Regions from separate parts of the Halothiobacillus diazotrophicus genome, predicted to be linked through region 2. Evidence: predicted binding sites of a transcription regulator. Region 2 holds the regulator's gene; each other region holds the start of a gene.

What was found. Region 2 encodes FliA, which starts transcription of late flagellar genes. Its sites were predicted from a motif close to GCTAAAGTTNNNNNNNNNNCNGCCGATA; they were not measured.
Region 1: A9404_RS05740 (methyl-accepting chemotaxis protein) is a predicted target of FliA. The motif match lies at 999-1,026, and genes of this name have one in related genera.
Region 3: fliS (flagellar export chaperone FliS) is a predicted target of FliA. The motif match lies at 1,014-1,041, and genes of this name have one in related genera.
Region 4: A9404_RS05105 (chemotaxis protein) is a predicted target of FliA. The motif match lies at 1,251-1,278, and genes of this name have one in related genera.

What each region holds. Positions count from the first base shown of each region.
Region 1 is NZ_CP016027.1:1,292,196-1,294,401, reverse strand. Features, by position in the region: gene A9404_RS05750 (amino acid permease) at 1-201, shown strand, start outside; gene A9404_RS05745 (low molecular weight protein-tyrosine-phosphatase) at 245-748, opposite strand; gene A9404_RS05740 (methyl-accepting chemotaxis protein) at 1,083-2,206, shown strand, end outside.
Region 2 is NZ_CP016027.1:852,262-854,467, forward strand. Features, by position in the region: gene A9404_RS03795 (protein phosphatase CheZ) at 1-358, opposite strand, end outside; gene cheY (chemotaxis response regulator CheY) at 479-865, opposite strand; gene A9404_RS03805 (RNA polymerase sigma factor FliA) at 972-1,691, opposite strand; gene A9404_RS03810 (MinD/ParA family protein) at 1,692-2,206, opposite strand, start outside.
Region 3 is NZ_CP016027.1:1,536,938-1,539,143, forward strand. Features, by position in the region: gene A9404_RS06845 (hypothetical protein) at 138-512, opposite strand; gene fliS (flagellar export chaperone FliS) at 520-936, opposite strand; gene fliD (flagellar filament capping protein FliD) at 1,062-2,206, opposite strand, start outside.
Region 4 is NZ_CP016027.1:1,151,083-1,153,288, forward strand. Features, by position in the region: gene A9404_RS05100 (CheR family methyltransferase) at 1-245, opposite strand, end outside; gene A9404_RS05105 (chemotaxis protein) at 248-1,204, opposite strand; gene A9404_RS05110 (SpoIIE family protein phosphatase) at 1,596-2,206, shown strand, end outside.

The sequences.
Region 1 (2,206 bases), 440 kb from region 2:
CTGCCGCGCCCGTTCAGGAACCCGTTCGGTATCCTGTTGCCGGTGCTAGGCGTGGTGTCCTGCGGTGCATTGATGATGTTCCTGCCGATGGTGACCTGGATCCGTTTTCTGGCTTGGCTCGCGATCGGTGTCGTGATCTATTTCACCTACTCGTATCGGAATAGTCATTTGGGACAAGCACAGTCGCTTAAGCCGGAGTGATTCGTCCCTCGGTGCCTGCCCGCCGCATACCGTCCTGCCCGATCTAACGGATTCGGGGCGCCACGAGATTCCGCCGAATCTCCGTCAACAGGCCAGCACTGGCCTGCTCCACCATGTCGAGAACCTGCTCGAAGCCCTGGGCCCCGCCATAGTAGGGATCGGGCACCTCCGCTATGCCGTAGTCGGCGGCAAAACGCATGAAGAGTTGCGGTTTTTCCTTGAGTCCTTCGGGTGCCAGTTGACGGAGGATGGCCGCATTGTCGCGATCCATGGCCAGCACATAGTCGAAGGTTTCGATGTCGGAACGGGTCACCTGTCGTGCCCGGAGTACGTCCATTTCGTAACCGCGTCGCAATGCGACGGCTGTCGAGCGGGTGTCGGGTGGGTTGCCGATGTGGTAGGCATGGGTGCCCGCGGAGTCGATCTCGATGTGTGTTTCGAGTCCTTCATCCTGAACGAGTTTGCGGAACACGGCCTCTGCTGTGGGCGAACGGCAAATATTGCCCATGCAGACGAATAGAACGCGCATTTGCGGGGAACTGGGCATGGGGCATCCTCGTTTTTCGATAGGGGTCTATGGGAAATCATAACAAACCCGCCTCCAGCGGGACGAGGGGCGCCGCGTCCTGGGTTGTGTCCGAGAAAGCCCGCGACCCAATATAGTTTGCATAGGTAAATATATGTACAGCTATATTTGTTGAGGATTATGCTGTGTCTTTGATCGCAACGCGGCGGAAGCCGGATGAGACTTTGATCTTGGATAGTCCCCATGAAAAAATGCCTTACCCGATTGGTTGGTTAAAGTAATTCCATACCCAGCCGATACCGGTCGAGGAACTCAGACGACAATCACAAATCCTTAAAAGGATGGACCACCAGACATGAATATTTACAGCAACACGGCGAAGATTCTGATCTCGTTTATGGCATCGGCGCTTCTGTTCGTCGGTGTCCTGATCTATATCCTGAGCAATATGAGCTCGGTGACGACCTCCTATCAGAATCTTTACACGACGCAGTATGCGCGATTGGATCTCCTACAGGAGATGAGTAGCAACGGTTTGCTCGGCGGTGTGGCCACGCGTAACAAGGTGTTCAAGCCCAAGTACGCGCCGCCGTACAAGGTAATGATGAAAACCAATGAGATCTTCAAAAAAGATCTGGAAATGGTGCGTTCTCTGACACCGGCTGATGACAAGGCAAGCAACGAATTGCTGGAAGATGTCGCGAAGCGTTGGGCGCTTGTGGAAGCGGCGCGTATCGGCGTGTTCAAGGACGTCGAAGCCGGCAATCTGGATGTCGCCACGCAGACGCTACTGGAATCGGAGTTTCCCAACTGGCAGCAGATTCGAAAGGATCTCCAGGCGTTGACCGAAGCTTGGAAAGCTCAGGCGTTACAGATGCAAGGCGACATCAAAAAACGTGCGGAGAAGGCGCGCCAGTTGAGTATCTGGGTGGGCGTGATCGCCTTGGCGATCGGATTGACCCTGATCGTGCTGGTCATGCGTTCGGTATCGAGCCGACTGTCTTCGGTCACACGCGCCATGCATGAAATCGCCTCCGGGGATGGCGACTTGCGCAAACGACTGCCGGATACCGGGCGCGACGAAATCGCCGATTTGGCCAGAACCTTCAACCGGTTCGTGATCAAGATTCAGGACCTGGTCCGCGAAATTACCGATTCCACAACACATCTGGCTGCCTCCGCAGAGGAAATGTCGACCATCACCCAGATGTCACGGGAGAATACCCGACACCAGACCGAACAGACCGAGTTGGTTGCCGTCGCTATCGACGAAATGACGGCAACGACCAAAACCGTCGCCCAGAACACCAACGAAACCGCCTTTGCCGCCCAGGAAACCGATGAGGCGACCCGTGCCGGCAAGGAAGTTCTGAATCGCTCGGTCCAAAGCATCAACAAGCTGGTGAACCATATGCACACGACCACGGAGTCGGTGCATGAGCTGGAAGGGCAGACCGCGAAAATCGGTGGTGTGCTCGA
Region 2 (2,206 bases):
GTTTGCGAAGCCGCAGCGAACGCTCCGTCAGGCGATCCGCAATCGGCTGCGCCGCCTCGACCACTGTGAGGGTACGATTTGCTGCCTGCTCCGTCAGGGTGATCACGTAACGGAGCCGATCCCGCGCGTCGGGCATGTCTGCCTTGGTGAGATCGTTCAGACGCTCGTCTTCCGCAAAGGTCATGAGCGCCTCATGGACTTCGCGGGTCATTCGTCCGACTTCCTCGAACACGGTGCTTCGTTGATTCGCGGCCAACGCGGCAATGCAACGGCTGATTTCCGATTCGTCGTCAGCCTCCAGGGCAGCTACCAGCGCCTGGGCATTGGCTAGATTGGCGGCTCTTTGTGCGTTGTCCATTCAATTCGGTCCTGATTTCTTGATTGTTCTGGAGGTTACTGTGCCAATTATTTCTGGCTTTCGTTTGGCAGACGCTTTGCCCGAAATGAGGCAGACGGACAAGAGCGAGCAAATACGCCGCTAGGCGCTCGTCCGCTCGAAGATCTTGTCGATCTTTTCCTTGAGCGTCGGTCCGTTGAACGGCTTGACGACGTAGCCGTTCACGCCGGCCTGGGCCGCCATGATGATCTGCTCCCGCTTGGCTTCGGCAGTCACCATCAAAACCGGAAGGTGGGCTAACGCGGGATCGGCACGCACCGCCTTCAGCAGGTCGATACCAGTCATGCCGGGCATGTTCCAATCGGTCACGAGGAAATCGAAATTGCCCTGCTTGAGCATTGGCAATGCCGTTGCGCCATCATCGGCTTCCTCAATGTTTGTGAAGCCCAACTCCTTGAGGAGATTTTTGACGATCCGCCGCATGGTGGAGAAGTCGTCGACCACAAGGATTTTCATGTTCCGATCCATCTTTTTGCCTCTAATAATCGGTAATTAGCATGCTGCCCCGCAGCGGTTTAAAGTTGATTATCGGCCATCTGGGCCAATTGTTTAATTATATTGGTTAAGCCGTCGATCAACGCCAATCCTTCAATGAGGCTTTCAGACGAAGAATTGCCTTGTTCTGGATTTGGCAAACCCGTGATTCGGACACACCAATCACCGCACCGATCTCCTTCTGATTCATTTCTTCAACGTAATACAGCGACATGACGAGTCGCTCCCGTTCCGGCAAGGCCGCAATGTGCTCGGCCAGCGCCTCGTGAAAACGCTCATTGGTCAAATGGGTGTCGGGTTGATCCGAATGGTCCGGTACATCCAGCGTTTCATCCTGCTCGTCGCCCATGTGATCGAGGGGGGTCAGGCGTACCTGTATCGAATCGTTCAACGCGGAAAAATACTCGTCGAGGGTAATACCCAGAAGATCGCAGACCTCCTGGTCCTTGGCCTCTCGCCCTGTACTGGATTCGATTTCGTGAATGGCCGAAGCGATTTCCCGGTGGCGGCGATGTACCGAACGCGGTGCCCAGTCATTGCGTCGCACCTCATCGAGCATCGCCCCCCGAATCCGGATTCCGGCATAGGTTTCGAACGAGGCGCCCTGGCTTGCGTCGTAGAGACGGGCCGCCTCCAGCAAACCGATCATGCCTGCCTGGATCAGGTCCTCTGCCTGGATATGATCCGGCAGACGATTCATGAGGTGAAATGCGATGCGTTTGACCAGTTGCGCATGTTCCGCCACTACGGACTCGGCCCCGCCGGTGCGAACGTGGGTATACATGGCGCGAACGTTCATTTACAACACTTCCATATCGGGTTCGGATTGCTGGACCAGTCGCTCGATGAAGAACTGCAGATGCCCCGCTACGCCCTTGGGAGCAGGCCAGCGGCCGATCTGGTCGGCAATCTCGAAGAAGGCGCGGGACGAACGGGAACTGCTGAAGGTCTGAACGACGGTTTTCTGGCGCTGGATCGCGCGACGCAGATAGTCGTCGAACGGCACCGAGCCCAAATGGATCAAGGTGACGTCCAGGAACCGGCCGGCAGCCATATTCAGTTTTTCGAACAATCTTCGTCCTTCGCCCGCGTCCCGGACCATATTCGCCACCACCTGAAAACGCTGAACGCCATGATCGCGCGAAAGAACCTTGATCATGGCGTAGGCATCCGTGATGGAAGCTGGCTCATCGCAGACCACGACGATCACGTCGCTGGCGGCCTGCGAGAAACGAACCACAGAATCGGCAATGCCCGCCGCCGTGTCAACCACCATCACGTCCACCGGGCGCTGGAGGGCGCCGAAGGCGTGGA
Region 3 (2,206 bases), 680 kb from region 2:
CTCCTGGCCCGCCCCCGGCACAAGGACACCAGAGCGGAACAGATAGAAATGACAAAGGCGCTCCGGACTGATCCTGAGCGCCTTTGTCGGTTGTGCCTCTCTCGTTCAATTCCCGGTTGAATCCACGAGACCGAACGCTATAGACCCAACCCTTCGGTATCGATATAGGCCCGCGCCGCACGGTTTTGCTGTAAGTGGTGTCGCAACGAATCTGTCAGCAGTCGTTGCTTGTTTTCCATGGCCTTGCGGGTCCGCGCGAAACGCTGCTCCCATTCCGCACGCATGGCCAGCAGATCGGGATGTTCGGCACAACCGTGCGCCACCGCCATATCCACGGTCAGCTCGATCATACGGCGCGCTTCAGTGATTGCATTGATGGCGGCAACGTCATGCACCCCGGTTTGATCGGCGAGCCACCGATCGGTCTGCGCGTCGACCTCGATCCCCAGACGACGCAGCACGTCGAGCCGATCAGCCAGAACCTCGGGCAACGGTGCAGAAACCCGACCCATCCGAAAATCAGCCAGCCAGTGCCGTCGCCTGCTTGGCCGCGACCTGGGGCTCGATCGCATCCCAGGCTTCCTTGATCTGGCGAATCAAGCCATCCACCTCGTCGAACCCGGCCAGATCCCGACGAGCGCTGGCATCGAGCAGGCGTCGCTCGCAGTAGTCGTACAATTCGTAGAGGCGCTCGCCCAATTCCGGACTCGCCTCCTTGTTCAGGCCGCCCTTCAGCCCAACCAGGATATTCATGGCGAAATCCACATTGCGCGCCTTGAGTTCATACTGGCCCGCCTCGGTGGCATACTTGGCCTTGGCAACATGTGCGAGAAAGCCTTCGAACAGCATGGCAACCAGACGATGGGGGGTAGCCTGTTCCACCTCGGCAGCCAGATCAATCTGGCGATAATTTTGCGCATAGGCGTTTGCGTACATAACGAGATACTCTCCAGAATTTGTGAACCCGATACCTGATAACCGGAGATCCGACCAGCGCCGCATCCTGGTGTTGTTATCGACGCGGTACGGAAAAACTTGAGCCCGATGAACCGATTCGGTCGTTAGTTCAGTTTCGCCAGGAAGCTCAGGGATGAGTTCATTTGCGCCACGTAGGAATCCATGGCGGTGAATTGGGACATCAACGACTTCTGGTACTGGTCAAGACGCGCTTGCAGATCGGTCTGCTGTTGCGTGATCGACTGCAACTGGTTATTGATGCTCTGCGTCCGGCTATCAAAAATACCGTTGTACTGAAGGTAGGGATTCAGCAAGTTGTCGACTTTGGCGCTCACGCCGTTGTTCGCGTCCGTGAGCAGTGTCTTGACCGCATTCGGATCGGCGGCCAGGGCCTGATTGAGCTTGGACGTATCCAGGGACATCACGCCGTTCTTATCCACCTGAATGCCGATATCGGCAAGGTTCTGAACCGTCGTACTCCCCGTGTTGTAGTTTTGCCCCATCAAGGCGCGCAACGCATTATTGACGCCGTTTGCCGTCGCGTCACCGAGGAGTGCGCCTGCCTGATTGGATGATTGATCGTAGGAAGTCAGACTCGAATAGGTGGACTGATACTGGTTGTAGTTGGTCACCAATGTCTGCAATGCGGTCGTGATCGGACCGTTGTCGACGCCCACTGTTACGGCCACCTTGGTGCCCACCTGGGCCTTTACCAGGTTCAGTGTCAGACCGGTGACCGCCGAACTGATGCTATTGCTTGCACTGGTCACCTGATTGCCGTCGATCTGAATGATGGCATCCTGAGCGGCACTGACCTGGGTCAGATTGTTCGAGGCCAACTGGGAAAGACCGCTGGTGTCGGTGTTGTTGCCATCCGAATCCGCGGCCGTCACGGTGATCGCATTGCTCGAACCCGTGTTCAACGCGGTGAATACCAGCTTGGAAACCGTGCCCCCACTCCCGTTGTCGACATTGATGATCGAGGCCTGGACCCCCGTATTGCCGGACGCGGCATTGATGTTGTCCCGAATGGTGGTCAGGGTATCCGTGGCGCCCACATTGACCGAGAAGCTGTTTCCGCCCTGCGTGAAGGTCAGGGTTCCCGAACCGACGGTACTCGTGGCCGAGGCAAAGCCCGCAGATGTCAGTTTCTGCGCGGAGGCCAATTGATCGACCTCGACCTGATAGGTACCCAGCGCCGTGCCCGGAATGGCCGTGGCATTCAGGATGCTGGTATCGGAGACCGTGC
Region 4 (2,206 bases), 300 kb from region 2:
AAGGGATACTCGTCACGGAACCAGAGGGTTTCATTGGTGGTCATGGCTTCGATGACAGACTTCAGCAAGGCTGGATCGTGTCGCTTGAACAGCCGGTCTACCAGCTCATCCATGGTCGCCAACTGCTGTTCCCGCAACACCCGCCCCAGGCGCGTCTCCACGAGATAGCGCTTATCCGCGCCCAGCAAAATTCCACTCTGACGTTCAAGCAGCTCACAGAACTGCTGATATTGCTCCGGCCGCATCCTTACACCGATTCAGCCAGATGCATCGGTCTGTTTTTCAGGGCTTCGGCGATGACGTGCGCTAGCTCGTCGGGGTGAAACTTCGCAATGAACTGGTCGGCCCCCACCCGTTTGATCATCGACTCATTGAACCCGCCGCTCAATGAGGAGTGAAGAATCACGTACAAACCTTTCAATCGCGTATCGCGGCGAATCTGGGTTGTCAACGCATACCCATCCATGATGGGCATTTCGATATCCGAAATGATCATGGCCAAGCGATTCAACTGTTCCGGCGAGCTATCGGCCCAGCGACGCAAAAGGCTATATGCCTCCTTACCATTCGAGGCCAGTACCGACTCGATACCCATTTGTCGCAAGGTGTTGCGTACTTGATTACGCGCGACAAGGGAATCGTCGACCACGAGCGCAATACTCCCCGGCTGGGCCATGCCCTGCACCTCATGAAGCACATCGGCGGAGATATCTTCCTTGACGCCCACCACCTTGGAGAAGATCTGCTCGACGTCGATGATTTCCACGAGAGCGCCATCAACGCGTGCCACGGCCGTCAGGAAATTCGAGGTATTGGTGCCCGTCGGCGGCGGCATGATCTCTTTCCAGGAAAGGTTCACGATCCGATCGACCGAGTTCACCAAGAACCCCTGCACGGCCCGGTTGTACTCGGTGATGATGACGAAGGCGTCGGAAATGGCCTCAAGGGACATGCGCGTCGCACCGATGGCATCGGCGAGGTCGATGATCGTAATGGTATGGCCGCGCACATCCGCGATGCCGCGAACCGCCGACGTGGCCTTGGGCACATCGGTCAGCTTCGGGCAGCGGATCACTTCTCGCACCTTGAATACGTTGATCCCGAACAGTTGGTCATCGCCCAAGCCGAACACCAACAGCTCGAGGCGATTGTGTCCGGCCAGACGCGTACGGGAATCCACCGAAGAGATGACATCTTTTTTCACGACGGTACTCAACCTTGATAGTGTGACTCTTGCGAACAGATCCGTTTATCGGCGCGATTTCGGCAATCTTTAGAACCGCCGAGTACGCATCATGTCTAAACGCCTCATCCGCACCCCAAAGGCGCATGTCGCACCCACGCTCAGCACTAGCAATAGCACTTGCATTTTTGCAAGTCAATCAGATAGATGCGCGCCTCGGCAACAAATGCATATGAAAATCATAACGGATATTGACACAAAATGCGCCCACGGGTTGTGCACTGCAGGCGTTTGTACACAAACCGCAACAAGGCAACTGTCAGAATAATGTAACAAAGGCCCCGCATCATGACCGGCATCATACGGATTGATGAGTCGCCCTTTCACCGCCAGACGAACGAGTCCTTCTGACATGCTCAAAGAAATCCGCTTTGCCGGTGATTTGTTGATCGAAGCCAGTGCCATCACACCCGACTACAAGAACGAAGAAGTTCTCGGGCTATTCGCCCAGAAATCCAGCCTGCAAAATCTCCCGGTTATCCTGGATGACGGACGGCCCATGGGGCTGATCAACCGCAACCTCTTCCACAGCAACATGACCAAACCGTTCTACCCGGAGCTGTACAGTCAGAAAAGCTGCATCGCCTTCATGGATAAGAACCCGCTGGTCGTGGAGGCCGCCGTCAGCATCGAGCAGTTGACCGCCCTGGCCGTCGAGGCCGGCAACAAGGTCTTCACCGACGGATTCATCATCGTCGATCAGGGCAAATACCTCGGTATCGGGCAGGTGCTCGACCTCATGCAGGCGATGACGGCACTTCAGGCCAGACAGCATCGTCAGCTACTGGAGAGCATCGAATACGCCAGCGTCATCCAGCAATCCCTGCTCAAACCGTCCCGACTCGCACTACAGAAACATCTTCCGGACGATCATTGGCTGATCTGGGAACCGCGCGATGTCGTGGGCGGCGACATGTTTCACTTCGTGCCGCTCGAGGACGGTTTTCTCGCGGTGCTGTTCGA